3 regions of the Myxococcus faecalis genome follow, and region 1 is predicted to be linked to each of the others. Evidence: riboswitches for the same ligand, from Rfam matches in the RefSeq annotation. Region 1 holds a riboswitch; each other region holds the start of a gene.
The links. Region 1 has a riboswitch for cobalamin ahead of VZQ01_RS25210 (TonB-dependent receptor plug domain-containing protein). Riboswitches for the same ligand answer to the same signal wherever they lie in the genome.

Region 1 (10,019 bases):
CGGGCACGACGACGTCCTGGCTCGGGGGTTGGATGACCACGAGGGGGCTCCCCAGCGACAGGCTCCCGGGGAGCTTGAGGTTCGGGCGGTCGAAGTCGATGCCCGTGTTGAAGAGGTCCAGGTTGCGCATCAGCAGGCGCTGCTCGAGCATCATCCTGCGGAAGTTCGTCTCCACGGAGGAGAGGACGTTCAGCTCCCGGGCCGTCTTCCCCTCCTTGGACTTGAGCTTGAGCTGGTGCTTGAGCAGCCCATCGAAGAAGGTCTGGACCGACAGGGGGGTGCCACAGACACGCATGATGCCGTGGACGAGGTCTCCTCCCGTCGGGTGCTTGCTCGCGCTCTCGACCAGGATCAGCAACCCGCCTGCTCGCGACGTCTTCGACGTGGCCAGGAAGCCCTGGAAGAAGGCCAGGTACTCGGCCCGCTCCAGGGTGGTGTTGTTGGTCGTGTCGATGATGATGGCCCCGAGCTCTCGCGCGGACACGAAGGGCTTGTTGTCGATGTTGATGGGATTGGGCGCGCCGTCGAAGACCAGGACGCGGGTGCCGACCTTGCTGTCCAGTGACGCGTAGAGCTCGTCATGGTCGAGCTCGAAGTAGGGCGCCCAGGACTGGATGGGCAGGGGCTCGCCCTGGGAGTCCAGCTTGGCGCCGCCCTTCGAGGAGAACAGCCAGTTCGAATACAGCATCCCGAACATCGTCGCCGACCGGAGCGCGGCCATGCCCGACACCAGCGAGGCCTTCTTGAGGACGAGCCTGTCGTTCACCTCGACCGGCGCGTCTCCGTCTCCCTTGGTGGGCTTCCTCGACGGCAGCAGGTCCGAGTCGTCATCCTCGTACTCGGACTCCGACCCGTAGCCTGAGTCATCGGGCTCGGGCTTGCGCTTCTTCTTGGGACCCTGGACGCGTGGGAGGACGCCCGCGAGGGTGTAGGAGACCTGGTTGTTCTCGAAGGCCCAGGAGCACGCCACCTCGCTGCCGTTGAAGTTGCCGATGAGCTCCGCGTAGTTCGCCGCCGTGGCCTTGGGGGAGTTGTTCGTCAGGGCGTGCAAGGCCGACATCAGGCGGTCGAGCGCGGCGAGCTGGTCATCCCCATAGCCCTCCAGGGACGTGATGAGCTTGATGACCGGCGGCACCTTCGAGGGCACCACCTTGGGCATCACCTTGAGCATCGCGGTGATGAACTCGCCGGTGAAGTCGAGCGCCTCGATGATGGCCTCGGCCCCGGCGGCAGGAGGCAAGAGCCCCGGGTCCAGCCGGATGCCGTTGGGGATGTCCGCGAGCGTGGGGAAGACCGAGCCGAAGCCCTCGCGTGAGACGACCTCGATGCCAATGCCGCGGGCGCGCAGCGCGCGCGTGAGCCTGGCCCCGAAGACGCACTGGATGATTCGCCACTGGCCCTGGTTGTTCAGCTTCGAGGGGAAGGCCTGCGCCTCGTTTCCGAGGATGCACAGCATCGGATAGCCGTGAATCTGCCAGCCCGGGCCTCGCTCCATCGCGAGCCGCGTGCCCCCCTCGACGTGGAAGCTCTTGCCCTTCTGCACGAAGCCGGCGAGCACCGCCTGGCACACCGCCCGCTTGGACAGGATGGCGATGTCGCTGAGCGGCACGGCCAGCCCAGCGCAACCCTCCTCGAACAGGGAGAGCAGCGAGTACATGCCGCCCCCGTTGCTGAGCGGCTGACGTCCGCCTCCCTTCGACGAGGTGTCGAGCGGCTTGCCCCGGCCCAGCACGAAGCCCGGGCTGTACGAGCGGGGATAGGACCGCGTCCCCAGGTTCGCGCCCGTCGAGAACCTCGTGAAGGGCACCATCGAGTTCGCGGACGCGAGCATGACCTGGTGCAGCCACTCGAGGTCGTAGGTGATGCGGATGCTGCCCGCTTCTTGAGCTGCCTCGACTTGCCACACCATCGACCGGCTCCTTGGTTCCCCATCGGACGAGCCCGGGTGCGCATCGGGGGACGCGCGGCGTCGGGAGGGACCTGGCCGGAGGTTTTGCATGCGTCGCGCCAGGGTGGACTTCACTCGGGAGCGCGCGGGATGGGGCCCCTGGCGCACCGTTCCCGGGGCGCTTGCGTCGTGCCTGGACGCACGTTCGTCCCGAGGGGACGCGGCTTCAACCCATCCCCTCTCCGTGAAAGAGTGCGCCCACCCGTCCCGCCGTCCCGAGGTGCCTTGCGTGAACCGCTCCGTCCTCGCCGCCCTGGTCGTCCTGGGAACCGCCCCGTCGCTCGCCGCGGCGCCCGCGCCCGTCTCCGCCAAGGCCCGCGCCATCCATGACTCGGCGCTCATCATCGACACCCACGTGGACACGCCCCTGCGCATGCTCAACGAGGGCTTCGACGTGGGCTCCAAGCCGCCCAATGGCCAGGGGCACCTGGACCTGACGCGCGCGCGGGAGGGCAACCTGGGCGCGGCCTTCTTCTCCATCTGGGTGGAGCCCAAGGAGTACGCCGGCCGCTACACGCACCAGGCGCTGCGCATCATCGACTCGGTGCACACCGCGGTGGAGCAGCACCCGGACCAGATGGTGCTCGCGCTGTCGTCCAGGGACATCGTCGCCGCGCGCTCCGGCAAGCAGAAGAGGCTGGCCACGCTGCTGGGCGTCGAGGGCGGCCACGCCATCCAGAACGATTTGGGCGTGCTGCGCGACTTCTACCGCCTGGGCGTGCGCTACATGACGCTCACCTGGTCCAACACGAACGAGTGGGCCGACTCGTCGGGCGACATCACCGACACCACCGTGAAGCACCACGACGGCCTCACCGACTTCGGCCGCGACGTGGTGCGGGAGATGAACCGGCTGGGCATGCTCGTGGACGTCTCGCACGTGTCCGACAAGACCTTCTTCGACACGCTGAAGGTGACGCGCGCGCCGGTGATTGCCTCGCACTCGTCCGCTCGCGCGCTCACGGACCACCCGCGCAACATGACGGACGAGATGCTCAAGGCCGTGGCTGCCAACCGCGGCGTCGTCATGGTGAACTTCTTCTCCGCCTTCGTCGACGACGACTACCGCAAGGCCTACGCCGCCATGTCCCAGGAGCGCGCCGCCGCCCTGGCCGCGGTGGAGGCGAAGCACCAGGACTCCGACCCCGTCACGCGCTTCCGAGCCCAGTCCCAGGCCGGCTGGGAGTGGGCCGCCAAGGTGCCGCGTCCTCCGCTCAAGGCCGTCATCGACCACATCGACCACATCGCGAAGGTGGCCGGCGTGGACCACGTGGGCCTGGGCTCGGACTTCGATGGCATCAACTCCGCGCCACAGGGACTCGACTCGGTCGCGGACCTGCCGCGAATCACCGAGGCGCTGCTCGCCCGGGGCTACACGCGGGAGCAGCTGCACAAGATCCTGGGCGGCAATCTCCTACGGGTCTTCCGCGATGCGGAGGCCGTCAGCCGCGAGCTGCGCTCACCCCCCAGCGTCCGGCGCTGATTCCAGGCCCCGCGAGGGCAGGCGGCGGCACGAGGGAACGTGACGCCTGTCCGCCCGGGATTGCAGGCGCGGCGCATCTTTTCCGATGCACCTGCTGTACAGCGGGTCCGGGGAACCCGGGGGCTTCCTTCGGCCACACGCGAAAGCTAGCCTCGCGTTCATGGCATCGGGCGTCGTGTTGATTCGGCTGGGGCTCGTCGCCGCCCTGTGCCTGGGCGTGGAGGCTCGCGCGGAGGACGGCGGCGGCGCATGGCTGGCCGTGGCGCGCATTGCCTCCGCGGAGGACGGCGCCCTGCTCGAGCGCGTGCGCGGACAGAGCAGCGACCTGCCGGTGGAGCTGCGCGCCATGCCGGGCCCCTCCCTGGAGGGCCCGCCCCAGGCCCAGTGGCGCTCCGCCGTCGAGCTCGCGGACGCGCACCAGGCCCGCGCGGTGCTCTGGTTCCAGCGCTCCGGCTCCGAGCTGCGCGTCCACTTCGCCGAGCCCGGCAGCCGGCACCTCTTCATCCGCACCGCGAAGCTGGAGGGACAACCCGGCGCGCTCGAGTGGTCCGCGGGCGCCGAGGCCGTGGCGCTCGTGGTGCGCTCCGCCCTGCGCGCGGTGGAGGCGGGCACGCCCCTGGGCGAGGTGGTGGAGGCCGCCGCGCCCCCCGTGCCCGTGCTCGAACCCGAGGCCGGCCCCGTCGTCGTGCCCCCGGAGCTGTGGACCTATCCGCCGGCCTCGAAGGACGCGCGCTCCCTGCGGTGGCAGGTGATGGTGGGCGGGCTCGCCGCGCTGGATGGGTACACGGACTCCGGCCAGCAGGGGTTCCTGATTGGCTCCGGGTGGGAGTTCCCCTCGGCGCGGCTGCGGCTGCTGCTCTCGCTGAGCCTGGCGCGCATGCTCCCGGATGGGCGCACCGACGTGAAGCTGGAGCAGTACTCGGGCGGGCTGTGGCTGGACTTCCCGCTGCTGGAGACGGGCGCCCTGCGCTGGGGCCTGGGCGCGGGGGCGGGCCTGCTGCTCTTCGGCCGCAGCACGGAGTCGTACTTCCCGGGCATCCAGGCCGCCAAGCCGCGCTTCATCCCCGCGCTGCTGGTGGGGCCCGACACGTCCCTGCGGTGGAGCTTCTCGCGGCTGCTCGCCGTGGAGCTGTCCGTGGCCGCCGACGCGGCGGTGGGGCGGCCCGAGCTGGGTTACTCCGAGAATGGAAACTTCGTGCCACGCAATCAGGGTTGGGCCATCCGGCCCAGGGCGTCCCTGGCGCTGGTGCTGCTGCCATGAGCGGTGATGACCCGTTTTCGCCTCGGCCTCCCTCCATGGGGTCGATGACGAGCACGGGTCCGGAAGCCATCGGCAGGGCAAGACCTGGAGTGGACCCGCGCATCCAGGCGGCCATCCAGGGGCGCAAGGAGGCCGCCGAGTCCTTGCTGCTGGAGCTCTTGCCCCGGGTGCGCAACCTGGTGCGCTACCTGGTGCACGGCGACGGGGACGTGGAGGACATCGCCCAGGAGGCGCTCATCGCGCTGCTCCGGGGGCTGCCCTCGTACCGGGGAGAGGGGCCGTTCCACTCGTGGGCGGACCGGGTGGTCGCGAGGACCACCTTCGCGTGGCTCCGGCGCGCCCGGGGCACCGAGGCGCGCAGGGGCGAGGAGCCGGCGGAGCTGATGGCGGTGCCGTCCGAGGACGCGCCGCCGGACGAGTACGTCCACCGCCGTCGCATGGTGATGCTGCTGGACCGTATCCCCGACGAGCAGCGGCATGCGATGGTGCTGCACCATGTGCTCGGCATGAGCGTGCCGGAGGTGTCGGACGAGCTGGGGATTCCCTTCGAGACGATTCGCAGCCGCCTGCGGCTGGGTCGCACGGCGCTGCGCGCGCTGGCCACGGATGCGGGTGGCGCTCCGGAGGGAGGTGCGGCATGAGTCGGCTCGTGGATGAGGACGGGCCGGACGAGCTGCTTATGCCGTTGGATGACGGCTCCGGACCCGCGCGCCGGTTGTCGCGGCAGAAGTCCGCCGCGCTGGTGCAGGCCGCGCTCCTGGCCGCGATGGACGCGCCGTCGCCGCCCCCGCGTCGGCGACACCGGCCGCATTGGTGGATGGGCGGGGCCCTGCTCGTGGTCGGCGCCGCGGCGGTCGCGACCTGGCAGCTCTGGCGTCGCCAGGAGCCTGTTGCTCCGGAGGACACCGCGGTCATCGCTCCCTCCGCGCCGCTGGTGCCCCGCGCCGAGCCCGTCGTGCCCGTGCCCGAGGTGCTCGCGCCGGAGCCGCCCGTGCCGTCGGTGCCCGGTGCGGTCGCGCGAGAGCGGTCCGTGCCTCCAGGGCCGGAGGTGCCCGATGCGGTCGCTCTGGAGCCCATCGCTCCGGTGAAGCCCCGGATGAGCGCGCCGTCCGCCGCGCCCGCGCCGGAGGACCTGCTGCGCCGGGCCAACGCGCATCGGGCCACCGGACAGTGGAAGGCGGCCGAGGCGCTCTACCTGCGCGTCATCCGCGCCGAGCCCCAGGGCATGTCCGCGTACGTCGCGCGCGTGGCCTCGGGCGCGTTGAGGCTGGAGCACCTGGGCGATGCGCGCGGGGCGCTGCGCCAGTACCAGGAGGCCCTGAAGGGCTGGCCCGGGGGCTTGTTGGAAGAAGAGGCGAGCCACGGTGTCACCGAGGCGCTGCGCGCGCTGGGGGACCGGGACGGCGAGGTGCGCGCGTTGGAGGACTTCGTCGCGCGTCACCCCGATTCGCCCCATGCCGTGGCGGCCCGGAAGCGGCTGAAGGAGGTCTCAGGTCGATGAGTCGCGCCAACGTGTCGCCGTGGAAGTCCGGGACGAAGGTCCTCTGCGTGCTGGGGTTGGTGGGCGCCTGGAGCGCGTGCGAGGTGAAGGACCCGGTGGCCTTCATCGAGACGCCTCGCAACGACGCGGGGCCGGTGGCCTCGTCGGACGCCGGGCCGACGACGGGCGAGGGCGAGCAGCCCGCCGATGACCACACCGCCTTCTGCGCGTCCACGGGGCCGCTGCTCCTGGTGGGCGACAGCCTCACGGGCGCGAAGGTGTGCAGCGGGCACCTGGCCGAGCGGGCCTTCCGCTACGCGCTGTGCTCGTGCGAGCGGCTGGCCTTCAGCGCGTCGCTCACCACGGATGCGTTCAAGAGCTCGCTGGGCAAGTACGTGCCGGGCGGCAAGGGCGGTGCGGTGGCGACGAACGGCGGCGTCGCGGCCAACGACACGCTGACGATTGGCGGCGGGCTGAGCGCGGGCGGCGCGGACGGCATCCTGCTGGGGCGCGGCCTGTCGGTGGGCGGCGGGCTGTACAGCGGCGGTCCGCTCAGCGGCAACGTGTCCGCGCAGGTGACGGGGGACGCGTGGGTGCGCGGCGACGTGGGGCTCGCGTCGCTGAGCGTGGCGGGCAAGCTGGCGGTGCCCGCGGAGCGCAGCATGTCCGGCACGGTGACGGCCGCCGAGGTGCTGCGCGAGCCGGTGGACTCGGTGTCGCCGTGCGCGTGCGGGGACACCGCGTCGGTGGTGGACATCCAGGGGCTCATCGCCAACCACGCTCGCGAGAACCACAACGACGTCATCGACCTGGAGCCCTCGGCGCTGCAGGGCTTCACCGGCGAGCGCACGCTGGAGCTGCCGTGCGGGCGCTTCTTCCTGACGGGCATCGAGGGCCAGGGCCGGCTGAACCTCGTGGTGCGCGAGCGCACCGCGCTCTTCGTGCGGGACAGCGTCGTCATCGGCGAGCGGCTCTCGGTGGAGGTGGTGCCGCCGGGGGAGCTGGACTTGTTCGTGGGCGGCGACATGACGGTGGCCGGCCAGCTCCTGCTGGGGTCCGTGGACGCGCCGGCGAAGGTGCGCGTGTACGCCGCGGGGACGGGGACGCTGGGCATCTCCGCGGGCAGTGTGCTCGCGGGAAACCTCTACGCGCCCGGCGCCACGCTGACGCTCAGCGGCAACGCGGAGGTGTTCGGCTCCGTCTTCGTGCGCCACATCGAGTCGTCCGGCACGCTGGCGTTGCACTACGACTCCGACATCCTCTCGCTGGCGAGCGCCTGCGGAACCGTGGAGTGACGCAAGGGGGGTGGACAGGGCGAGGGGGCGTGCACAGGTTTGCGTGCACACCTTCCCGGCCTGGAGGGCTCGTCGTGCTCCACCGTCTGTCCGCGCTGATGTCCCGGCTCCAGGAGGACCGCGAAGCCCTGCTGCGGGAGGTCGGGTGGCCCGTTCTGGTGTGGGACTCCATGCCGAGCCGTCCGCGCTCCGTGGCGCAGGCGGAGCCGCCGACGCTGAAGGTGCCGATTCCATCGCGAGTCGTGGAGCCCGTGGTGTTCGAGCTGTGTCCGCGCTTCCCTGGCCGAGGGCCGGAGGTGATGGTGGGCCGCAGCCCCGAGTGCGACATCGTCCTGCCCGAGCCCACCGTGTCGCGACAGCACGCGCGCTTCCGTCCGGAACCGCACACCGAGGTGTGGAGCGTGACGGACCTGGAGAGCCACGGCGGCACCTTCGTGGAGGGGGTGCTGATTGTACCGGGGCGCTCGACGCCGCTGTTCAGCCAGGCCTCGCTGCGACTGGGGGGCGCGCAGGTGGTGTTCCTGCAGGCGAGCGCCTTCGAGTCCTACGCGCGCGCGTGCGAGGTGTCGTCCCGGGTGCGCTTGACGCGCTGGTAGTCAGCTCCTAGAAGGGGTGCGCCCTTGGGTGCCCATGTCGGGCTTTCAAGAGGGAAGCCGGTGCGATTCCGGCGCGGTCCCGCCACTGTGAATGGGCCGCCCTGAGGTCAGGGCCGGGGACTTCGGTTGTCGCCACTCCGGCGGTGTCCAGGCGGACGCTCCGGGGGAAGGCGGAAGCCCCCTTCCAGCCAGACGCGTCGTGCGCCTGGAGCTGGAGTCCATCAGCCAGGAGACCTGCCCGAGGGTGCGGACGTGTCGCGTGGCGGCACGTGCGGATGGCCTTCTCTCTTCGATGGAGAGAGCGGAAGGCGGAGCATGCGGCGCACCTTCCTCGCCGGGCACCTGGTGTGCCTGGCGCTCAGCCTGCCTTCCGGAGCGCGCGCGCAGGCGACGGACGACGTCGTCGTGCCCGCGACGGTGGTGCGAGGCAAGGCGCCGCCGCCTCCCGACGCCCCCGAGCGCCGCGACCCCACGGGCGCCATCACCGTCATCGACGCGAGCGAGCATGCGGGCGAGGCGCGGGACACGGCGGAGCTGCTCGTGGGCTCGGTGGGGCTCGCGGTGCAGGACTCGGGTGGCTACGGGCAGAGCAAGAGCCTGGTGGTGCGCGGCGCGGCGTCGAACGGGGTGCTGGTGTTCCTGGATGGAATCCCGCTCAACGGCGCGGGCGGCATGGCGGACCTGTCGCAGGTGCCGGCCGCATTGGTGGAGCGACTGGAGGTGCTGCGCGGGGGCGCGGGGGCTCGCTATGGCTCGGGAGGGCTCGGCGGCGCGGTGAACATCGTCACGCGCGCGCCGTCGTCGCACGTGCGGGCCAGTGGAGAGGTGGTCTACGGGAGCTGGAACACGGCGCTGGGGCACGTGGCCATCACCGGGCCTTTGTTGGACGGGAACGCGCTGGTGCTGCTGCACGCGGGGCGCTCGGATGGGGACTTCGCGTACGAGCTGGATGAGCTGCCCGCGGTGCCGGACAACCCCGTCACGGCGGAGGCGCGCGCGCGCAACGACGCGAAGGGGGGAGGCGTGCTGCTGCGGTATCGGCGGCGGCTCCCGGGGGGCTCGCGGCTGGATGTGCTGTCCGAGCTGTCGCTGGAGGACCGCGCGATTCCGGGCACGGTACAGAACCCCCAGTCCGCGGGGCGACAGGACCTGGACCGGCTGTCATTGGGCGTGCGGTGGTTGGGGACGCAGGCGAGTGCGAGGGGCTTCTTCCGTCGCGATGGCCTGGAGGTGACGGGGGGGCTGCTGGGGGCGGGAGGTCCGCAGCGGCATGTCGTGGGTGGGGTGGAGGTGGAGGGGCGGACGCTGCTCGGGGGCGGGCATGCGCTGACGGCCACGGTGGCGTCGTCGGGGGAGCAGGTCACCCAGGCGAAGGGCGCGCAGTCCGCGAGCTGGTGGCGCGGCAGTGTCATGGTGATGGACGAGTGGGCGCTGGTGGCTGACGTGTTGAGCGTCGTGCCGTCGCTGCGGTTCGAGCGGGTGGGGCCCTACTGGTTGTTCTCGCCGAAGGTCGGCGCGTGGCTGTCGTTGGGCGGAGGCGTGGGGCTTCGGGCGAACGCGGGACAGTCGCATCGCGCGCCGTCGTTCCTGGAGCTGTACATCCGTCAGGGGACGTTGTTGCCCAATCCGGGGCTGAGGCCCGAGCGGGCGCTCTACGCGGACGCGGCGGTGGTCTGGGACTCCCAGGCGACGGTGGCGGGGGCTCCTCGGTGGAGTGTGACGGCGGGCGGCTTCGCGGCGCTTTACGAGGACCTCATCGCGTACGAGCTGTATCCGCCGATGATGGCGCGGCCGTACAACTTCGACGCCGCGCGGGTGTGGGGCGCGGAGCTGGAGGCGGAGGCGCGGCTGCTCTCGTGGCTGTCGGCGAGCGGTGGCTACACGTGGCTGCGCACGCAGAACCGGTTTGGAGACCCGCGCTACTTCAACCAGGACCTGCCCAATCGCCCGCGACAC
Region 2 (10,019 bases), 4.5 Mb from region 1:
CTCGTCCTCGCCCAGCCCGCCCCGGTCGATGCGCGCGCCGGCGCGGTCCAGGACCTCGGCGTACTTGCCGTACTCGAAGCTGGCGCGCAGGGCCGTCACCTCCGGGTCCCCGGTGTCCTCCTGCGCGAGCGAGGCGGCTGGCGTCCACAGCACGAGCCAGAGCGAGATGAGCGCGAGCCCACGGTTCATTCGGGGGACAGGCTCCCGGCCACGAGCGTCGGCTCTCCCGGGCGCAGCTGCACCACGCGGCGCTCCGTCTTGTAGCCGGGGTGGGAGATCTCCACCGCGACGGTGTGGAGGAAGCCCGCGGGGCCGCGCGGCGCGCGAATCTCGAACGGGTGCTGGACGCTGTCGCGCGCGGTGCGCACCTGGTCGCCCACGCGCACGGTGGCCTCGGCGGGCGTGTACTCGAGCGAGAGCGGTGACGGCTTGGGCTGGGCCCCCAGGTGGAAGCGGTTCTCGCCGTCGGACTGGACCTCGATGTCCTCCTTCACGTCCAGGCAGTAGTCGCAGGAGATGGTGACGGTGTGGCGCCCCGGGGACAGCTCCACGTCGTGCTTCGACAGGGCCTGGGCGCTCGGCGCGCCGTCGCCCACGCGGATGACCCCGAAGGGCCGCACGAGGATGGTGGCGAAGACCTTCTTCGCCCCGGGCTGCCGTCCGGCGACGCGCTCCTCACCAGGGCCGCCCACCGCGCGCGCATCGTCCGCGGCGCGAGGTGCGCCGCCCACCGCGCGCGGACCGCCCGTGCGCGGGGAGGGCCCGCCGGGGACCAGGGACAGCGCGTCGGCGCGGGTGCCCGGCGCCTCGGTGGGAGGGCTCTTCGACGCCATGCCGCGCGAGCCCTCGCTCCGGGGCGACGGCGTGCGAGTGCCTGGACCCTCGGGGGCTCGCGGCAGCGCGCCGGGGGCCACGCCGGTGCCCGTGGGCGCGGCGGGCCCAGCCCCGGTCGGGTCGGTGGAGGAGGGCGCCGTCGCCTCGGGGCCGCTCGGCTCGCGGCCTCCGGACGTCATGGACGGGGGCGTGGAGGGCGTGCTCGCCTCGGGCGGATGGAACGCGGCGTCTGCGGGCGCGTGGTACAGCTTGTAGCCGCCGAGGCTCACGGCCGTGAGGGACGCGAGCCCCACCGCGAGCCGGATGCCGCGCCGTCGCCACTTCCGCGCGCGCTGCGCCCGCTGGATGCCTTTGAGCAGCCCCAGCGCCCGCGCGTTCTGCGCGTCCAGCGCCAGCACCTGGTTGAGGCAGCCGAGCGCGCGCGGCGTGCGCTTCTCCGCGAGCAGCCGCTCACCGCGCTCCAGCAGCGACGCGACGATGCGCTGGCGCGCGAGCTTCCGGTACGACGGCGGGTCGGCGAAGAACGACACCAGCTCCTCGCCCACGCGGGCGAAGCCCAGGCCCGCCAGGTAGTCCGCGAGCGCGTCGCGCAGCTTGCCGGCGTCAGGGTAGCGCTGGTTCGGGTCCCTCTGGAGACAGCGCGCGCAGATGTCCGCCAGCTCATCCGACAGACACGGGACGCGGCGGCGCGGGTCCTCGTAGTCGCCGTCGAGGATGCGCTTGAGCGTGGCCGTGGTGTTGGGCGCGGAGAAGGGCAGCCGGCCCGTCATGGCCGCGTAGAACATGATGCCCACGCTGAAGACGTCCGCCTCGGGGCCGGCCTCCAGGCCCTCGATGATCTCGGGGGACATGTGCGCGGGCGAGCCCACGAGCGTGCCCGTCACCGTCATCCGCTCCTCGATGTCGAGCAGCCGCGCGATGCCGAAGTCCATGAGCTTGAGGATGCCGTCCTCGCGCACCATGACGTTCTCGGGCTTCAGGTCGCGATGGATGACGCCCGCCTCGTGCGCATGCGCGAGCGCCGCGGCCAGCTCGTGGATGACCATGGCCGCCAGCTCCGGCGGATCCATGGGCCCCTCGTCGAGCACCGTCTTGAGCGTCTGGCCGCGGATGTACTCGGTGACGATGAACGCGTCCTGCGCGTCCGCGGCGGAGAAGTCGAACACCTCGAGGATGTTGGGGTGGTGCAGCTTGGCCACCGCGCGGGCCTCGCGCGCGAGCCTCCGCCGCGACTCGTCCTTGCCCGCCAGGTGGGGGTGCAGCACCTTCACGGCCACTTCACGGTCCAGGGCGGTGTCGAGCCCCTTGTACACGACGCTCATGCCCCCCGAGCCGAGCTGCTCGAGGATGCGATAGCGACCGATATGGCGGCCGACGAGCGTCATGACGTGTGCGGCGAAAGTGCCTTCCCCCTCCCTCAGTCCCCGAAGCTGATGCCCATGCTCTTCGCGAAGCGCACCAGCTCGCCGGAAGGGTCCACCCGGCGCTCCTTGCGCGACTCGCTCAGCGGTACCGCGACAATCTCTCCGGCGCGCAGGGCCACCATGTGGTCCCACTGTCCATCGCGCACCAGGTCCAGCACCTTGCAACCATAGCGCGTGGCGAGCACGCGGTCCGCCGCGCTCGGGCTCCCGCCACGCTGCAGGTGGCCCAGCACGTTGACGCGGATCTCCGCTTCCACGTGCTGCGCCAAGAGGTCCGCGCACACCTTGCCGGAGCCGCCCAGCCGCACCACGCCGCGTCCGGGCACGTCCTCGGCCTTGTCCAGCACGGCCAGCGTGCCGCCCACGGGGAAGGCGCCCTCGGAGATGGCGATGATGGAGAAGCTGCGGCGGCGCGTGGCCCTGCGGCGCAGCTTCTCCACGATGGACTCCACCCGGTAGGGAATCTCCGGGATGAGGATGACGTCCGCTCCGCCAGCAAGCCCGCTCTCGAGCGTGAGGAAGCCCGCGTGCCGGCCCATGATCTCCACCAGCATCACCCGGTCGTGCGCCTCCGCCGTGGAGTGCAGCCGATCCAACGCCTCCGTCACGATGAGCCGCGCGGTGTCGAAGCCGAACGTCTGGTCCGTCCCGCTCAAGTCGTTGTCGATGGTCTTCGGACAGCCCACCACCTTGAGGCCCTTCTCACTGAGCCGGTGGCCGATGGACAGCGTGCCGTCGCCGCCCACCGCGATGACGCCGTCGAGCTTCAGCGCCTCGCAGCGCCGCAGCACGGCGTCGGACACATCGCGCTCCACCCAACGTTCCCCCTCCCTGAAGGCGTAGATGAACGGGTTGGCGCGGTTGGACGTGCCCAGGATGGTGCCGCCCTTGGGGAGGATGCCGCGCGTGTCCTCCTCGGTGAGGGGACGCGTGAGGTCGGGCTCCACCAGGCCCATGTAGCCGTTCTCGATGCCGACGAACTCGTGGCCGAACTCGTGCGTGCCCCGCTTGACGAGGCCGCGGATGAGCGCGTTGAGCCCGGGGCAGTCTCCGCCACCGGTGAGGACTCCGAGTCTCAGTGAACGGGCCATAGGGGTCGGACGCGGGTGTCAGAGGCAGGAGTGCCCACCATGACAGCGACGTCGGACCTGATGATAGGAGGCCCCCGCGCTGGGGTGCAACGCGCGAATCACCTCACGGATCGGATTTCCGAGTGGAAACGCGAGCTTCCATCAGTCCCGCTTGAGGCGGCGACGAGAGGCGACGCGGTCCAGCAGGGCCTGCAGACGGGGCTGGGGCGCCTTGGGCAGCGCCTTGTCTGTCGGAGATTGTAGGGGCATCTCCTTCGCCATCCGGTAGACCTCGATCAACCGCTCCTTGAAGAGCTCGTTGTCGGGGCGCTCCTGGACGGCGCGGCGGTAGGCGGCGGCCGCTCCCACGTAGTCCCCGAGGGCGAACAGGCGCTCACCCTCCTGGGCGGGTGAGGAGGGGCCGAGCGGGAGCTCAGGCTCCTCGGGCGGTCGGGAGGCCTCCAGCTTCTGGAGCTCCAGGGGCTGGAGGGACTCGCGGAGGTTGGCGAGCTTGTCGGCGAGCGCGCCGTCGTCCGGGAAGGCCAGGAGGAGCGCCTCATAGAGGTCGAGCGCCTCGACCAGCTCTCCACGGCGCAGCGCTCGGTCGGCGCGAGCCTCCATCTCCACCCGGGCTGCAGGATTCATCTCGGCGCGAGGTTACCCGTGCCCGACGGGGATGTCACAACGAAGGCGCGCGGGCCTGACTTCACGGTGAGCCGGGCCGGTGGGCCTCATGCCCGTGAAGCCGTGTCTTCTGGGTATCCATGGGTTCATGCGGCCTGGCGCGTGAGTGGCCGCGTCCGGGGCTCGGGGGGCCTATGCTGCGCGGTGTGAGCCTCTCGTGGGTGGCAGGCGGGTGGTTGTTGCTGTCGGGCGCGCTCGGGACCGAGCTGCGGCGCGACGGCTACGTGCTGCGTCCGCCCGAGGGCTTCCACATGGTGCGGTGGGAGCCGTACACGGGCTCGGTGGCGGGGGCGGTGACGTTGGACGCGGAGACGCCGAGGTCCTTGTCCGCGGCGCTCGCGGATGGCGAGGGCCCGGAGGCGGCGACGATGTTGGTGTCGGTGGTGGAGCGCGGCTTCTCCGCGAGCCCGTCCGAGCGTGACGACTTCGCGTCGGCGGTGATGCAGCACTTCCAGCGGGAGCTGGGGGTGGTGCTGTCGCCGGAGCGCGTGGACCGGATTGGAGGCGATGCGCCGCGCGTGGAGGTGCTGGGGACGCTGCGGGACGCGGGGCAGACGCGCACGGTGCTGGTGGCGGGGCTCGCGTCCGAGGGGCGGCACGCGGTGGTCGTCGTCAGCGCGCCCGCGGTGCGCTGGGAGGTGCTGGCGCCGAGCGTCCGAGCCTCGCTGGAGACGTTCCGCCTGGAGCCGACGACGACGCCTGGCGTGGTTCCCCGGCGCTTGTTGGGCGCGCTCGCGGGGGCGCTGGCCGGTGCGCTGGTGGCGTCATACGCGGCGTGGCGCCGGGGGCGCGCGGGGCGGATGGCCTCCGAGTCGTGACGACCGCGCGGCTCGCGCACGAATGAATCCCCGGTGGCGCCCTGGGCGGCGCCGCGAGCGGGCCGCCTCGGAGGCGGGCGGGTCCCCGCGTGATGCCATCTGCTGGAGTGCGCGCCGGAGCCCGAGGAGCCGGCCCCGGCGCGGATTGCGTTTCAGGGCTTCACGTCACTGCGCACCCGGCTCGGGCAAGAGCGGGGGCACGGCGGTGGGCTTGCGGTGCTCATCCAGCGCCACGAGCACGAAGCGCCCGCGCGTGCACAGCTCCCGCGCGCCCGTGAGCAGGTCCTCGGCGAACATCTCCACGTCCACGGTGACGGAGGTGCGGCCCGTCGCCGTCACGCGGCTGACCAGCTCCACGAGCTGCCCCTGCTGCACGGGCATGTGGAAGTCCACGCGCTCGCTGGACGCGGTGACCACGGTGCGGCGCGTGTAGCGGCTGGCGGTGATGAACGCGGACATGTCCATCCACCTCAGGGCCTGACCTCCGAAGAGGGTGCCGTAGTGGTTGGTCTGATCCGGGAACACCATGTCCACCATCCGCGTCTCGGTGGCGGAGGAGGGGAGGGACGGCTGCATGTGACTCATGGACGGACTCCTGGCCCACGGGCCTCCCCGGACATGAAGACCTCCGAGGGCGGCGGTGGGCCGCGAGGGATGGCCTGACCTTCCCGCGAAGGCCGGGGGCGAAGCGCCACCCGGGGCGCTGTCCGCGTCCCAGATGGGCTCGAGGCAGGTTTTCGGGCTCCGTGGGCCTCCCACCACCCGCCCCTCATCGCGGCGCGTGCTGGCGTCCTAGGCGCCGCCCCTTCCCAGCCCTCGTCTGCCGAGGACCAGTGCGTTCGACGGCGTTCGTTCCCACTGACCGCTGCGGGGCAGCTCCGGATTCACACCGGATTCCCTTGCTAAACCTCGTGGACCCCCACGAGGCACCTCGGGCGGGGCGGACCCTACCCGCTGCCCGGCGCGTCGCCAACAGGGCAGGTGGGTCGACGAGCGCACCGGAGGCCTCATGCCCCGCCACTCGGTACCCCCGCGCGCGCGGCGCTGGGATAGCGTGCGCCGCATCCATGTTCGTCTTCCTCCTCGTCGCCGTGCTGGGGCAGGCGCCGGCCGTCGCCCCATCCGAACCGGGCGCGCCCTCCGCCGTCCGAAGCCAACCCGACGTCGTGCCCGCTCCCGCGCCCGAGCCGCCTCCGGCCGTGTTGCCCCCGGCCACCCACGAACTCTTCCAGCGCATCCAGAACCGCGTCGCCCAGGTGCGCATCATCGAGCGCCGCTCGGGCACGCGCTCCTCCATCGGCTCCGCCTTCTTCGTCTCGGGCGACGGGTACGCCATCACCAACTACCACGTGGTCTCCGACGTGGTGCTCCACCCGGAGGACTACACCGCGCAGCTCGTGCTGCGCACCGGCGGGGAGCCCGTGCCCGCGCGCCTGGTGGACGTGGACGTGGTGCACGACCTGGCCGTCATCCGCATGGATGAATCGGTGAAGGACTACTTCGTCCTGGAGGACCGCGAGCCGCCCCAGGGCGCGCGCCTGTTCGCCATGGGCAACCCCCATGACCTGGGCACCACCATCGTCGAGGGCACGTACAACGGCTTCATCCAGGACTCGCTCTACGAGCGCCTGCACTTCAGCGGCGCCATCAACCCGGGCATGAGCGGCGGCCCGACGCTGACGGGGCAGGGCACCGTGGTGGGCGTCAACGTGGCCACCATGGGCAACCAGCTGGGCTTCCTGGTGCCGGTGCACCGCGCGAGGACGCTGCTCGGCCGGGCGCTGAAGATGGCGCCGGACGCGACGCCCGCGCTGCTGGAGACGGTGCGCGCGCAGCTCATCGAGAACCAGCAGCGGCTCACCGAGCAGATGCTCGCGGCCTCGCTGCCGAAGCAGGCCCTGGGCAGCTACCACGTCCCGGGGCGGTGGATTCCCTTCCTCAAGTGCTGGGGCGACACGCCGCATGACCCGGAGGTGCCGTACACCGTGACGAACTACCAGTGCTCGTCCGAGGAGGACATCTACCTGTCCTCGCGGCACCGCACCGGCGTGGTGGCCTTCCTGCATCAGCAGGCCTCCAGCCAGGAGCTGGGCGCGCTGCGCTTCTCCGCGCTCTACACCGCGCTGTTCTCGCAGGACCCGGACACGGTGGAGGCCTCGCGCGAGGACGTCACCAACTTCCGGTGCACCTCCGAGTTCGTGGACGTGGGCGGGCTGCCCGTGCGCGCGGCCATGTGCCTGCGCGCGTACAAGCGCTTCCCGGGGCTCTATGACCTGGTGCTGCGCGCCGCCGCGCTCAACGCCAGCACCAGCGGGGTGGACACCAGCCTCACGCTGGGCGGCTTCACGGCGGACAACGCGCGCAAGCTGGCGCGCCGCTACCTGGAGGGGCTGTCGTGGACGAAGTGATCTTCCTGGAGGTGTTGGAGGGTGACTCCGTCCACACGCGTCACCGGCTGGAGCGCTTCCCGGCCACGGTGGGCCGCGCGTACTCGAACGACGTCATCCTGGATGACCCGAAGGTCTCCGCCGAGCACCTGCGCATCGACCGCCGCGAGGACGGCGCGCTCGTGCTGCGCGACGTCGGCAGCGACAACGGCACCTGGCGCGTGCAGCCCTGGACGCAGCTGGCGGAGCTGGAGCTGGCGCCCGACACCCGCGTGGCGGTGGGGGACACGGTGCTGCGCTTCCGGGCCCGCAACCACGCGGTGCCGCCCACGGTGGTGAGCACCGTGTCCGGCGAGCCCCGCGAGCGCGTGTTCGAGCACCCGCGCGCCTTCCCCGTGGCGATGCTGTCCCTGCTGCTGTTCAGCGCGCTGGCGTCCTACCTGGGCAACTACGCGCGCACGGACTGGGGCGAGCTCACGGTGGCCCTGGTGATGCCCCTGACGCTCACGCTCCTGTGGGCCGGAGGCTGGGCGGTGGCCAGCCGCATCTCCCGTCGCCACTTCCACTACCGCGCGCACGCGACCATCGGCGCGCTGGTGCTGCTGGGCGCCGTCGCGCTGCCGCTGCTGGTGGCCGCGCTGGGCTTCAGCCTGGGCCTGGGCGCGAGCCTCTCCTGGGTGTACCACGCGACGTTCCTGCTCCTCATGGGCTGGGGGCTCTTCTGGCACCTGCGCTACGTGGCGCGGTGGGAGCCGGCGCGGCTGGTGCGGGTGCTCGTCGTGGTGACGCTGGCCTTCGGCGCCGTGTCGCGGGCGAACGATTTGCTGGGCAACGAGCCCTTCAGCACGTCGCTCGACTTCTCCCGCACGCTGCTGCCGCCCGTCTTCCGGGTGGCCCGCGCCCAGCCCGTGGAGTCCTTCTTCGAGGACCTGGACGGGCTCCAGGAGCAGGTGGACGCGCTCGCCAAGGAGGAGTAGCGCGCGACGACGCCCTGGGTGGGCTGGCGGTGTCAGACCTGGAAGGTAGCCTGCGTCGCTCGGGTGGTCGAGCGACCAGGAGGTCCAGGTGCGAGTGAGCGTGGCGCCGGAGCTGTCGTCGTTCCGGGAGGTGGCGCGTGGGTTGTTGGTGCGCGGCATGCCTCCGGACCGGGTGGAGTTCGAACAGGGGCAGGGGGCGTGGACGCAGTGGGTGGACCCGCTCCTGTCCGGTGGTGGCGCCCGGGCCGTCCCGGCGCTGCCCGCGGACTTCCTGTCCCTGGCGGAGAAGGTGGTGTGTCACCGGGATCCGGAGCGCTTCGCGCTGCTGTACCGCGTGCTGTGGCGGCTGACGCACGGTGAGCGGCGCCTCCTGGAGAAGGACGCGGACCGGGACGTCCAGCGGCTGCGGCGCATGGAGCGCGCGGTGCGGCGGGACCTGCGGGAGCTGGTGATTCGCGTCCGGTTCCATCGCGCCGCCTCGGATGGAGAGGCGCGCCATGTCGCGTGGTACCGGCCGGAGCACCTCGTCGTCCGGCTGGCCGCGCCCTTCCTCGTGGGGCGCTTCCCCTCGCTCCACTGGAGCCTCTTCACGCCGGACGCCAGCGCGCATTGGGATCGGGCGAGGCTGTCCTTCGGCGCGGGGCTCGTGTTCCCGGAGCCTGGGCCCTTTCCGGCCCGCGCCGCGTCGCCGGACCCGGTCCACGCGCGGCCGCGGGTGTTGCTGCTGGGGGACGTGCCCGGCACCCGGGAGGAGGGAGACGCGGCGTGCTTCGTGGGGCCCTCGGGCCGGCTGCTGGAGCTGGTCCTCTCGCGCGCGGGGCTGCGGAGCTCGGACCTGCGGGTGTCCCGGGCCCGCTGGCCGGGGCGTCGCTCGGGCGCGCTCAGCTGGCCGGAGACCCGGGCCCTGCGGGAGGAGCTGGCCTCGGAGGCGGCGCGGGTGCGTCCCCGGCTGCTGCTCGCGTTGGGCGGCGCCGCGGGGCAGGTGCTGCTGGGACCGGGCTTCCGGCTGGACGTGGGGCGGGGGCGGCTGGTGCCCTCCGAATGGGCTCCCGGCGCGCTGGCCACCTTCGCGCCGTGGGACGTGCTGCGTCGGCAGGACCCTCGCGAGCGCGCGGAGGCCCGCATCCACTTCGAGGCGGACGTGCGCGCCGCGGCGCAGTGGCTGAAGAGCCCGGAGGCCCTGGGCTCCTGAGCGGGCGCACGCGGGCGGCCTCGACAACGCGCGAAGCCGCCCTCCATATCGACAGGGCTCCTGGATGATTGCCTTCCGGAGGGCACTGCAGCCGGGCGCGTGAGCGCGGTGCTAGCCTCGACCTGGCCCAGGTGCGCTTCTCGGAGGGGACGCCATGCGTCGTTCAGCCCTGACCCTGTTGTTGCTGTTGTGCGCCGCGTGCGCGCGGACCTCGTCGGTGGTGCCGCGCCGCGGCCCCCCCGTCACCGTCGTCCCACCGGAGCTGGCGCTCGAGTCCGGTGACTCGCCCTGGGCCATCTCCATGCCCTTCGGCCTCGCGCAGGATGGCAGCGCGCTGGTGCTGCGCTTCCTGGAGCGGGCCGAGGCGTCCGGCGCGCGCTACCTCAGCAACGTGCAGGTGGTGTTCGTCGCGGACGACGCGGGCACGTCCATGGAGTGCCGGACGAACCTGATGCCGGAGGGCACCATCCCCCCGTGGAAGCCGCTGATCCGCACCGCGATGGCCGCGGGCGAGTACGCGCCGCTGAAGCTCGTCAGCCGTCCCGTGCCGGACGTGGTGGTGAGCTGCCAGGAGACGTGGGCCGTCACCATGGTTCCCCAGGCCGTCCGCGTGTCCAACGCGGGTGGCGCGCA
Region 3 (10,019 bases), 1.5 Mb from region 1:
GTCCGCGAGCACGCTGTTGAGGAACAGGCCGTTGCCCGGCGAGCGGAAGGCTGGCGCGGCCAGCATCGCCGTCAGGTCCGCCTGCCCCAGGAAGACCTGGCTGCCATAGCGCCCCTGGATGAGCAGGTCCGCGAACCCGTCCCCGTTCACCTCGCCCGTCTTCACGCGCAGGTTGGCCCCGGAGGTCTGCGGATGCGTGTTCGGCCAAGACAACCGCGCGGACGCGGCCTCGGTGGCGAAGTATGGGGGCTGTGCCGGGAAGATGTAGACGCCGCCGGGGTGGCGCGTGGCGCCGAGCAGGACCTGACAGGGCTGTGAGCCGACCACCAGGTCCTTCTGGCCATCGCCATTGAAGTCCGCGAGCGCCACCGAGCCGCCGAAGCACTCCCCCGCCTCGGTCATGGTGCCCTTCACCTGCCACAGCGGCGTCTCGGACAGCTCGGGGCCCGGCTCGGGCTCGGGCCTGGGGTCCGGGTCGTCACACCCCCCCAGGACAGCCAACAGCATGGAGGCCGATACGACGAAGGACAGACGCAACATGGTCGCTCCTCTCGAACGCTCCGGCGCAAGGCGCCCCCCGCCGGGAGTCGTGAGGCGCAAGAGGCTATGTCCGCCGTCGCGGCCCCGTTTGCGATGCTTGCCGGATGAAGGGCATCTGGCGCCCTACGTCTGCTCGCGAGGGCACAGCGTCAGCGCGTGGACATCCGAGCCCACGAGCACGCGCGAGTCATCCCAGCTCCACACCCCTTCGGTGCGGGCTGGCGCCGCGCCACCGAAGGTGGGCAGCACCGTCCACGGCAGGTCCACCAGGTGGCGGCCCCAGCGGCGCAGCACGTCCGCCAGCGCGTCGAGCGACTCGAGCGTGCCGGACTCCTCGTGCCCGTGTGGGCAATCGAAGTGGTAGTGCCAGGGCATCGCCTCCGTCGCGGGGTAGATGTGCAGCGTGGCGGACAAGCGCTCCTCCCGGGCTTCGTGACGCAGGTCTTCGATTCGCATCAGCGCTCCACCGTCAGCGCCAGCCCCTGCCCCACGCCGACACACAGCGAGGCGAGGCCCCTTCGCGCGCCCTGACGCCCCAGCTCGTGCACCAGCGTGGTGACGATGCGCGCCCCGCTGGAGCCCAGCGGATGCCCCAGCGCGATGGCGCCGCCGTTGACGTTGACCTTCTCCGACGGGAGCCTCAGCTCGCGCATGCACGCCAGGGCCTGCGCGGCGAAGGCCTCGTTGAGCTCCACCAGGTCCACGGAGTCCACGCTCCACCCCGCGCGCTCCAGCGCCGCGCGCGACGCGCCCACCGGCCCCATGCCCATGGTGCGCGGGTCCACGCCCACGCTCGCGCTGCTCACGAAGCGCGCCAGCGGCGTGGCGCCCGAGGACTTCAGCGCCGCCTCGCTCATGAGCAGCACCGCCGACGCGCCATCGTTCAGCGTGGAGGAGTTGCCCGCCGTCACGCTGCCTCCCGCGCGGAACGCGGCCTTCAAGCCGGACAGCCGCTCCAACGACGTGTCCGCGCGAGGCCCCTCGTCCACCTGGACACGCACGGGAGCCCCCTTCGCCTGGGGCACGTCCACGGCGATGAGCTCGCGAGCGAAGCGGCCCTCCGCCTGCGCGGCCACGGCCTTGCGGTGCGAGGCGAGCGCGAAGCCGTCCTGCGCCTCGCGGGCGATGCCCCACTGCTCGGCCACGTTCTCCGCCGTCTCGCCCATCTGCTCCAGCGGGAACAGGGCGGCGAGCCTCGGGTTCGGATAGCGCCAGCCCAGGGCGGTGTCCCACGCCTCCCACCTGCCGGAGGGGAAGCCGTCCTCGGGCTTGGGCATGGACCACGGCGCGCGCGTCATCGACTCCACGCCGCCGGCGAGCACGATGTCCGCCTCACCCAGCCGAATCATGCGGCAGCCCTGGATGATGGCCTCCAGTCCGCTGGCGCACAGGCGGTTGACGGTGACGCCGGGCACCGAGTGCGGCAGGCCCGCGAGCAGCAGCGACATGCGCGCCACGTTGCGGTTGTCCTCACCCGCCTGGTTCGCGCAGCCGAGGAACACCTCGTCGACGCGCGCGCCATCCAATGCGTTGCGCTCAAGCACCGCGCGCAGCACATGCGCGGCGAGGTCATCCGGCCGCACGCCCTTGAGCGCGCCTCGGAATCGACCGATGGGGGTACGGACCGCGTCGACGATGAAGGCCTCTGCCATGGGAAGGGGCTCCTGGGGATGCGTTCAGAGATAGAGGCGCTGCGGGTCCAGTCGCTCGCGCAGGAGCGACAGCACGGACAGGTCGGGCTCGCCCGTGGTGCGCACGGAGTCGGCGACGCGCAGCGGCCAGCCACAGGCGGCGCGCACCTGCTCGGGTGTCACGCCGGGATAGACCTCGGACAGCACGGCCTCGCCGGTGGCGTCGAAGTCGAGCACCCCCAGGTCCGTGATGATGCGCGTGGGGCCACCGCCGGGCAGGCCCAGCTCCGCGCGCGTCCTGCCGTTCATCCGGTGGCCCGGGCTCGTGATGAAGTCGCACTTCTCCACGAAGGTCCGCGGGCCCATGCGCATGACGATGAGCAGCCGCCGCGCGTGCACCGCGATTTCACACGCGCCGCCGCTGCCGGGCAGGCGCACCTTGGGGTTCGCGTAGTCGCCGATGACGGTGGTGTTGATGTTCCCCCACCGGTCCACCTGCGCGCCGCCCAGGAAGCCCACCTCGATGAGCCCGCGCTGGAGCAGGCACTGGAAGATGTCCGCCTGCCCCACCACGGCCAGCGAGTCCGTGACGAGCGACGGGTCGCCGATGGACACGGGCAGCCGCTCGGGAATCGCGCCCACGGCGCCGGACTCGTAGATCATGAACAGGCCCGGCGCATGCGTGGCCCGCGCCAGGTTGCACGCGAGGTTGGGCAGGCCGATGCCCACGAAGACCACGTCACCGTCGTGGAGTTCCTGGGCCGCGCGCCACGCCATCCGCTCGGACGCGGTGGAGACGTTGTTCTCAGTACCCATAGTCCACCCCCTCGCAGACGCGAGCCTTCGCGCGCAGCTTGTCGAGCAACCCCGTCTCCAGCTTCGCCAGGTAGCCCTGACGGTCCTTCACGCCGTAAACGAACTCCTCCAGCCAGGCGCGGTACGTCTCCGGCTTGCGGGAGATGTCCTCCCACTTCACGTAGAAGTCGTTGTCCCGGTCATGGAAGCCCTGCACGAAGCTGGGGTGACAGCCCCAGGGCTCGTGCACCACGTGGCTCACGATGATGCCGGGCACCAGCGTGCGGTTGGGGTCCTTGCGGATGACCTCGGTGGGGACAATCTGTTCGGCCACGACGATGACCTTGCGCGCGGCGAAGGCCACCTCCTTCTGCGAGCCGAGCAGGCCCCACACCTGCGCGTTGCCCTCCATGTCCGCGCGCTGGCAGTGGATGATGGCCACGTCCGGGTGGAGCGCGGGCACGGTGGCCAGCTCCCGCTCCGTGTACGGACAGCGCACCGTCTTGATGGCCGGGTTCACCCGCGCGATGTCCGCGCCCTGGTAGTTGCTCAGCGGCCAGAACGGCAGCCCCGCGCTCGCGGCGAGGAAGCGCGAGAGCAGCCCGAAGTGCGAGTACTCCTCCAGCTCCAGCCGCTCGGAGGAGGACGCCTCGCCGCGGCGGCGGAGCGCGTGCAGGCTGCCCACGCCGGGGTTGCCCGCCCAGCTGAAGACCAGCTTCTTCACCGCGCCCGCCTCGATGAGCTGGTCGTAGACCAGGTCCGGGGTGAGCCGGATGGCGGTGAGGTCCTTCACGCCCTGGCGGATGATTTCGTGGCCCGCGGCGAAGCAGATGAGGTGCGTGAAGCCGTCGATGACGATGGAGCTGCCGTCCTTGACGCTGGCCGAGATGGCCTCGCGCATGGAGCAGCGCTTGTCCACGGCCCCTGGCTTCACAGCTTCACCCCCGCCGCGGCCCGGGCGGGCGCGGCCCTGGACAGGTCGAGCGACAGCTCGCCCAGGCACGCGTCGAGGATGCGCAGCATGACGGCCACCTCGTGCTCACCGACGACGAGCGGCGGCGCGAAGCGGATGGTGGACTTGCCACACGACAAGAGCAGCAGGCCCTTGCGGAACGCGAGCTGCTCCAGCTCGCCCACGTAGGCGCTCGCGGGCTCGCGCGTCGCGGGGTCCACGAACTCCGCGCCCACCATGAGGCCCACGCCGCGCACGTCGCCGATGACGGGGTGGCGTGACTGCAGCTCCCGCAGCCCACGCTGGAGCAGCGCCCCGGTGGCGCGCACGGAGTCGAGCAGCCCCTCCACCACGTCCAGCGTGGCGAGCGCCGCCGCGCAGCACACGGGGTTGCCGCCGTAGGTGCTGCCGTGCGAGCCGCGCGGCCACGTCATCACCGACTCCTTCGCGATGATGGCGCCCAGCGGCATGCCGGAGGCGATGCCCTTGGCGGACAGCAGGATGTCCGGCATCACGCCGAAGTGCTCCGCCGCGAACATGTGCCCGGTGCGGCCGATGCCCGACTGCACCTCGTCGAACACGAGCAGGATGCCGTGCGTGTCGCAGATGCGCCGCAGCTCCTTCAGGAAGCTCGTCGGGGGCACCACGTAGCCGCCCTCGCCCAGGATGGGCTCCACGAAGATGGCGGCCACCTCGCGCGGGTCCACGTGGTTGACGAACCACTCGCGCTCCAGCGCCAGGGCCGGGTTGCACGCGTCGCCGCACGCCTGCGGCGCGCAGCCGTTGGGACAGCGGTACGGATTCGCGTACGGGACGTGGATGACGCCGGGCAGGAGCGGCCCGAAGAAGGCGCGCTGGGCCACCTTCGACGAGTTGAGCGAGATGGCGCCGTAGGTCCGCCCATGGAAGCCGCCCTTGAAGGCGACGATGTACTGGCGGCGCGTGTGGTGCCGCGCGAGCTTGATGGCGCCCTCGACCGCCTCCGTGCCGGAGTTGGTGAGGAAGACCTTCTTGGGTCCCATCTCGGGCAGGTAGCCGGCGAGCCTGGCGCAGAGCTTCGAGAAGGCGTCGTAGTAGAAGTCCGTGCCGCAGATGTGCAGGAAGCGGCCCGCGGCCTCCTGGACGGCCTTCACCACGTGCGGATGCGCGTGGCCCGTGGAGGCCACGGCGATGCCCGCCATGAAGTCGAGGAAGCGGTTGCCGTCGACGTCGTGGACCCAGGGGCCCTCGCCGCGCTCGACGACGAGCGGGTACTCCTTGATGTACGAGGGCGAGCTGAAGCGCTGGTCCAGCTCGATGATGGCGCGCGCCTTCGGCCCCGGCAGGGCGGTCTTCACTTCGGGATGGAGCATGGTCATGGGGGTCTCCTGTCGAGGGCGTCAGCCCATCCGTGTCTGCGCCTGCTCGCGCATGAATTGAGCGACGTAGTAGGGGCCGCAGCCGCCCTTGCCGGACCCGCCGCTGCCCTTCCAACCGCAGAAGGACTGCACGCCGGGCCACGCGCCCGTCGTCGCGCCCGTGCGGCGGTTGGCGTAGAGGACGCCCGCCTCGGCCTGGGCCATGAAGCGCTCCACGTCCTCGGCATCGCGGCTGAAGATGCCGGCGGTGAGGCCGTAGTCGCAGTCATTGGCCCGCTGGAGCGCCTCGTCCAACGTCGAGAAGCGCGTCACGCCGACGAAGGGCAGGAACAGCTCGTCGCGCATGAGGCGATGTCCGTGCGAGAGCGCCACCACCGTGGGCTCCACGAAGTGGCCCTCCTCGAGCGCGGCCTCCAGACGGGGACGTCCACCTCCCGCAATCACCGCGCCGTCCTGGCGGGCCTCGTCCACCGCGCGCTCGAAGCGCTTCACCGCCGCCGCGTTGATGACGGGGCCGGTGAAGACGGACGCGAGCGACGGGTCACCCACCCGCGCGTCACGCGCCTTCGCGGCGAGGCCGTCGGTGAACGCGTTGTAGAGCGACTCGTGAACATAGATGCGCGACAGGGCGCTGCACTTCTGACCGGACATGCCGAAGGCGGAGCGGAAGCAACCCTCGATGGCGGCCTCCAGGTCCGCGTCGCGACAGACGATGGCGGGGTTCTTCCCGCCCAGCTCCAGGAGGCACGGCCGCACGCGGCCCGTGGACATCCGCCGGTGCAGCTCCATGCCCACCGCCTTGCTGCCGGTGAAGGACACGCCGTCGATGCCGGGGTGGCGCACCAGCGCCGCGCCCACCGCCTCGCCCTCGCCGTGCGCGACCTGGAAGACGCCCGGAGGCAGGCCCGCGTCGACGAGCGCCTGGTACAGGCCCTCCGCGCACCAGGGCGTCTCCTCGCTGGGCTTGAGGATGACGCTGTTGCCGCCGAGCAGCGCGCCGCCGCTCATCCCCGCCGCGAGCGCGAGCGGGAAGTTGAACGGCGAGATGATGACGAAGACGCCGTAGGGCCGCAGCACGCTGCGCGTGTCCTCGTTGGGGGACAAGCGCGCCATGGGCCGCGAGTAGCCCTCCGCCTGCTCGAGCTGACCCGCGTAGTAGCGCAGCAGGTCCGCCGACTCCTCCACGTCACCGAGCGACTCGAGCCGGCTCTTGCCCACCTCCAGCGTCATGCGCGCGGACAGCTCCATGCGCCGCTCGGAGATGAGGTCCGCGGCGCGGCGGAGGATGCGCACGCGCTCCTGCCACGGCGTCGCGCCCCAGCCGCGCTGGGCCTCGCGCGCCACGCGCACCACGCGGTCCACCTCGGCCACGGGCGTGCGGTGGACGGACACGAGAAGCTCGTCCGGCCGCGCGGGGTTGCGGCTCTGAAGCAGGTCTCCACTCCGGAACGCCTCGCCGCCGAGCCACGACGGCAGCTCTCCGCCCAGCGTCGAGCGCACGGCGGCGAGCGCCTCGTCGAACTGCGCGTGCAGCGCGGACAGGTCCGCCTCCAGCACCGAGTAGGTGATGCGGAAACTCATGACGCCTCCTGGAAGAAGTGGTGGATGCCGCGGGCGAGCGTGTCGACCAGTTCGTCGACCTCCGCCTCGGTGATGACCAACGGAGGACCGACCATGAGCAGGTCCCCGTTCGTCCCGTCCGCGTGGCCCGTGTTGGACCAGAGGACCAGCCCCCGCTCGAACAGCGCCGACAGCAGTCGCTCGATGACCTTGCGCGCGCGTGGGAAGGGGCGCTTGCTCGCGGTGTCCTCGACCAGCTCGATGCCGGCCATCAGCCCCACGCCCTGCACGGAGCCGACATGTGGCAGCGCGCCCAGCGCCTCACGCAGGCGGCGCTGGAGGTGCGCGCCCACGCGCCCGGCGTGGGCCACCAGGTCGTGCCGCTCGTAGTAGTCGAGCACCGCCAGCCCCGCCGCCGTCATCGCGGGCGCCTGGAGGTACGTCTGCGCGTGCATGAAGCCGCCCGAGCCCCGGCACAGCTCCTCCAGGTGCTCCTCGCGGATGAGCAGCGCGCTCAAGGGCGCGTAGCCCCCGCTGATGCCCTTGCCGAGCACCAGCACGTCCGGGGTGAAGTGGAACAGGTCGCTGGCGAAGAAGCGGCCGGTGCGCCCGCAGCCGCACATGACCTCGTCGGCGATGGTGAGGATGCCGTACTCGCGGCACACGGCGCTCACGCGCTCGAAGTACCCGGGCGGTGGAGGCGACGCGCCCGCGGACGAGCCGATGACGGGCTCCGCGATGAAGGCGGCGATGGTGTCCGGGCCCTCGCGGCGAATCGTCTCCTCGAGCAGCCGCGCGTAGTGCTCGGCGCCGTCGCGCGCGTAGTCCTCCAGCCCGGAGCGGTACGGGTACGGCGCGGGCGTGGTGACGACCTCCGCCAGCAGGGGGCCGAAGAAGGTCTTGTAGTGGGGCCGCCCCGACAGCGAGAGCGCGTACAGCGTGTTGCCGTGGTAGCCGGGCACGCGCGCGATGACCTTGCCGCGCTGGGGCTGGCCGCGCTCGACCCAGAGCTGGCGGACGAACTTCACCGCGGCCTCCACCGCCTCGGAGCCCGAGCCGAGGAACGCGGCGCGCGTGAGCCCCTGGGGCGCGAGGGCGCACAGGCGCGTGGCGAGCGCCTCGGTGACGTCGGTGGTGAAGTGGGTGCCGTTGACGTAGGCGACGCGCAGCAGCTGCTCATGGATGCGGTCCGCCACCTCGCGGTTGCCGTGACCCACGCTGGCCACGAGCGCACCGGCGGAGGCGTCGAGGTAGCGCTTGCCGCTCGCGTCGAAGAGGTGGACGCCCTGGCCGTGCGTCACCACGGGGAAGTCGCGCGCGAGATTGCGCAGCAGCACGTTCCCCTGGGGGTAGCGCACCGTGTGCCTGGCTTCGTCCCGCATCGTCCGTCCTCCACGCAGCGCGGACGACCGGAGGTCGCCCGACAGGGCTCCCGCGTGGAAGAAGGGCAGTCACGATGCGCGCGTGAGCGCACACCAGGCCCCGACTGGAGCCCACGGACCGACCTTCGCCCCCACGGGCGACTGGAGACACGGGGGATGGAGGTCGGAGAAGTCGAGCGTGCGTGAGGGCCCGTCGAGGCACGAGCGCCGCTCGAACCTTCCGGCCGTCCCACGCGGCTCCAGGTCGAAACCGTCCGTGGATTTCTCCCACGGTCGGATGCGGGCAGGTCTTCGGGCTCGTGAGCGCTTCGGCCTTGGGGGCCGGCTTCCTACGACTCGTCGCTTCCCAGCTCCCCAGGGGAACCAGTGCGGATGACGAGGCTCGTTCTCACTTACCGCTGCGGGGCAGCCCCGGATTCGAACCGGGTTCCCTTTTAAGCTCGGACCGAGGTCCGAGCACCAACATGGGGCGGTATGTACTGTTCGCCTCTTCGGACTGTCAAGCGAAGCGCCGGTGCGCGCTCGACGCGCGGGGACGTGACGTCTGCCGGTGCGCGGGGATGTTCGACGAGCAACCTGCCGTGCATGAGCGCTGGCGCATCCCGCGCGCAGGCGTCACCTTCATCGGTGGCGCTCCGCGTCGGAGGACGCCTCCAGACCATGGCTCCGTCCGCCGCGAACACCGCCGCCGCGCCCTTCACGTTCACCCGTGCACAGAGGGTGTTCACGATGTCGGGCGCGCTGCTCGGGCTGCTGCTCGCGGCGCTGGACCAGACGATTGTCGCCACGGCGGGTCCCTCCATCCAGGCGGACCTGGGCATCTCCCCCGCGCTCTATCCGTGGCTGACGACGTCGTACCTGGTCGCGTCGACGATGATGGTGCCCGTGTGGGGGAAGCTGTCGGACCTGCTGGGCCGGCGCATTGTGCTGGCGGCGGGAATCGTCGTGTTCCTGCTGGGCAGCTTCCTGTGCGGCGTGTCGCGCTCGACGCTGACGCTCATCCTGTACCGCGCGGTGCAGGGGGTGGGCAGCGCGGCGCTCTTCACCGCGTCGCTGTCGGTGGTGGCGGACCTCTATCCGCCGCGCGAGCGAGGCAAGTACCAGGGCCTGTTCGGCGCGATGTTCGGCCTGTCGAGCGTGGTGGGGCCGCTGGCGGGAGGCTTCATCACGGACCGGCTGGGGTGGCACTGGGTGTTCTTCATCAACCTGCCGGTGGGCGCGGTGGCGCTCGCGCTCGTGCTCTCGCGCATGCCGGCGCTCAAGCCTCCGGGGGCCTCGCGCGGGAGGCTGGATGTGACGGGCGCGGTGCTGCTGGCGCTGGCGGTGGTGCCGCTCCTGCTCGCGCTCAGCCTGGGGCGTGGCGCGGAGCAGGTGGCGCACGGTGGCGGCTGGGCGTGGGGTTCGTGGCAGGTGCTGGGGTTGTTCGCGCTCGCGGCGGCGGGGACGGTGTTGTTCCTGCGCGAGGAGAGGCGCGCGCAGGAGCCGCTGCTGGACCTGAAGCTGTTCCAGGACCGGACGTTCGCGCTGGGGAACGCGGCGGTGTTCGTCATCGGCGCGGTGTTCCTGTCGGGCGTGGTGTTCCTGCCGCTGTTCATGGTGAACGTGGTGGGGCTGTCGGCCACGCACGCGGGGCTGACGTTGACGCCGCTGACGTTGGGCGTGGTGGCGGGCAACATCCTCAGCGGTCAGCTGGTGTCGCGCATCGGCCGGTACAAGGGGCTGATGCTGGGCTCGCTGGTGGTGTTGATGGTGGGCTTCACGGTGATGGGGTTCACGCTGACGCCCACGTCGACGCAGACGG

Region 2: linked by a shared signal. The riboswitch ahead of VZQ01_RS42370 (acyl-CoA thioesterase) and the one ahead of VZQ01_RS25210 (TonB-dependent receptor plug domain-containing protein) in region 1 are both predicted to bind cobalamin.
Region 3: linked by a shared signal. The riboswitch ahead of VZQ01_RS19090 (aminotransferase family protein) and the one ahead of VZQ01_RS25210 (TonB-dependent receptor plug domain-containing protein) in region 1 are both predicted to bind cobalamin.

The regions. Positions count from the first base shown of each region.
Region 1 covers NZ_CP144336.1:6,262,252-6,272,270, forward strand. Annotated here, with positions in the region: gene VZQ01_RS25175 (hypothetical protein) at 1-1,909, opposite strand, end outside; gene VZQ01_RS25180 (dipeptidase) at 2,178-3,431, shown strand; gene VZQ01_RS25185 (hypothetical protein) at 3,592-4,692, shown strand; gene VZQ01_RS25190 (RNA polymerase sigma factor) at 4,737-5,333, shown strand; gene VZQ01_RS25195 (tetratricopeptide repeat protein) at 5,330-6,193, shown strand; gene VZQ01_RS25200 (DUF7305 domain-containing protein) at 6,190-7,467, shown strand; gene VZQ01_RS25205 (FHA domain-containing protein) at 7,542-8,063, shown strand; cobalamin riboswitch at 8,073-8,319, shown strand; gene VZQ01_RS25210 (TonB-dependent receptor plug domain-containing protein) at 8,379-10,019, shown strand, end outside.
Region 2 covers NZ_CP144336.1:10,717,219-10,727,237, reverse strand. Annotated here, with positions in the region: gene VZQ01_RS42395 (tetratricopeptide repeat protein) at 1-189, opposite strand, end outside; gene VZQ01_RS42390 (serine/threonine-protein kinase) at 186-2,219, opposite strand; gene VZQ01_RS42385 (6-phosphofructokinase) at 2,252-3,349, opposite strand; gene VZQ01_RS42380 (hypothetical protein) at 3,491-3,973, opposite strand; gene VZQ01_RS42375 (hypothetical protein) at 4,147-4,830, shown strand; gene VZQ01_RS42370 (acyl-CoA thioesterase) at 4,996-5,415, opposite strand; cobalamin riboswitch at 5,542-5,779, opposite strand; gene VZQ01_RS42365 (S1C family serine protease) at 5,898-7,238, shown strand; gene VZQ01_RS42360 (FHA domain-containing protein) at 7,226-8,194, shown strand; gene VZQ01_RS42355 (DUF4130 domain-containing protein) at 8,283-9,386, shown strand; gene VZQ01_RS42350 (hypothetical protein) at 9,541-10,019, shown strand, end outside.
Region 3 covers NZ_CP144336.1:4,770,942-4,780,960, forward strand. Annotated here, with positions in the region: gene VZQ01_RS19055 (lysyl oxidase family protein) at 1-540, opposite strand, end outside; gene VZQ01_RS19060 (hypothetical protein) at 664-996, opposite strand; gene VZQ01_RS19065 (thiolase family protein) at 996-2,192, opposite strand; gene VZQ01_RS19070 (CoA-transferase subunit beta) at 2,217-2,987, opposite strand; gene VZQ01_RS19075 (CoA transferase subunit A) at 2,977-3,885, opposite strand; gene VZQ01_RS19080 (acetyl ornithine aminotransferase family protein) at 3,897-5,276, opposite strand; gene VZQ01_RS19085 (aldehyde dehydrogenase family protein) at 5,298-6,857, opposite strand; gene VZQ01_RS19090 (aminotransferase family protein) at 6,854-8,218, opposite strand; cobalamin riboswitch at 8,484-8,697, opposite strand; gene VZQ01_RS19095 (MDR family MFS transporter) at 8,879-10,019, shown strand, end outside.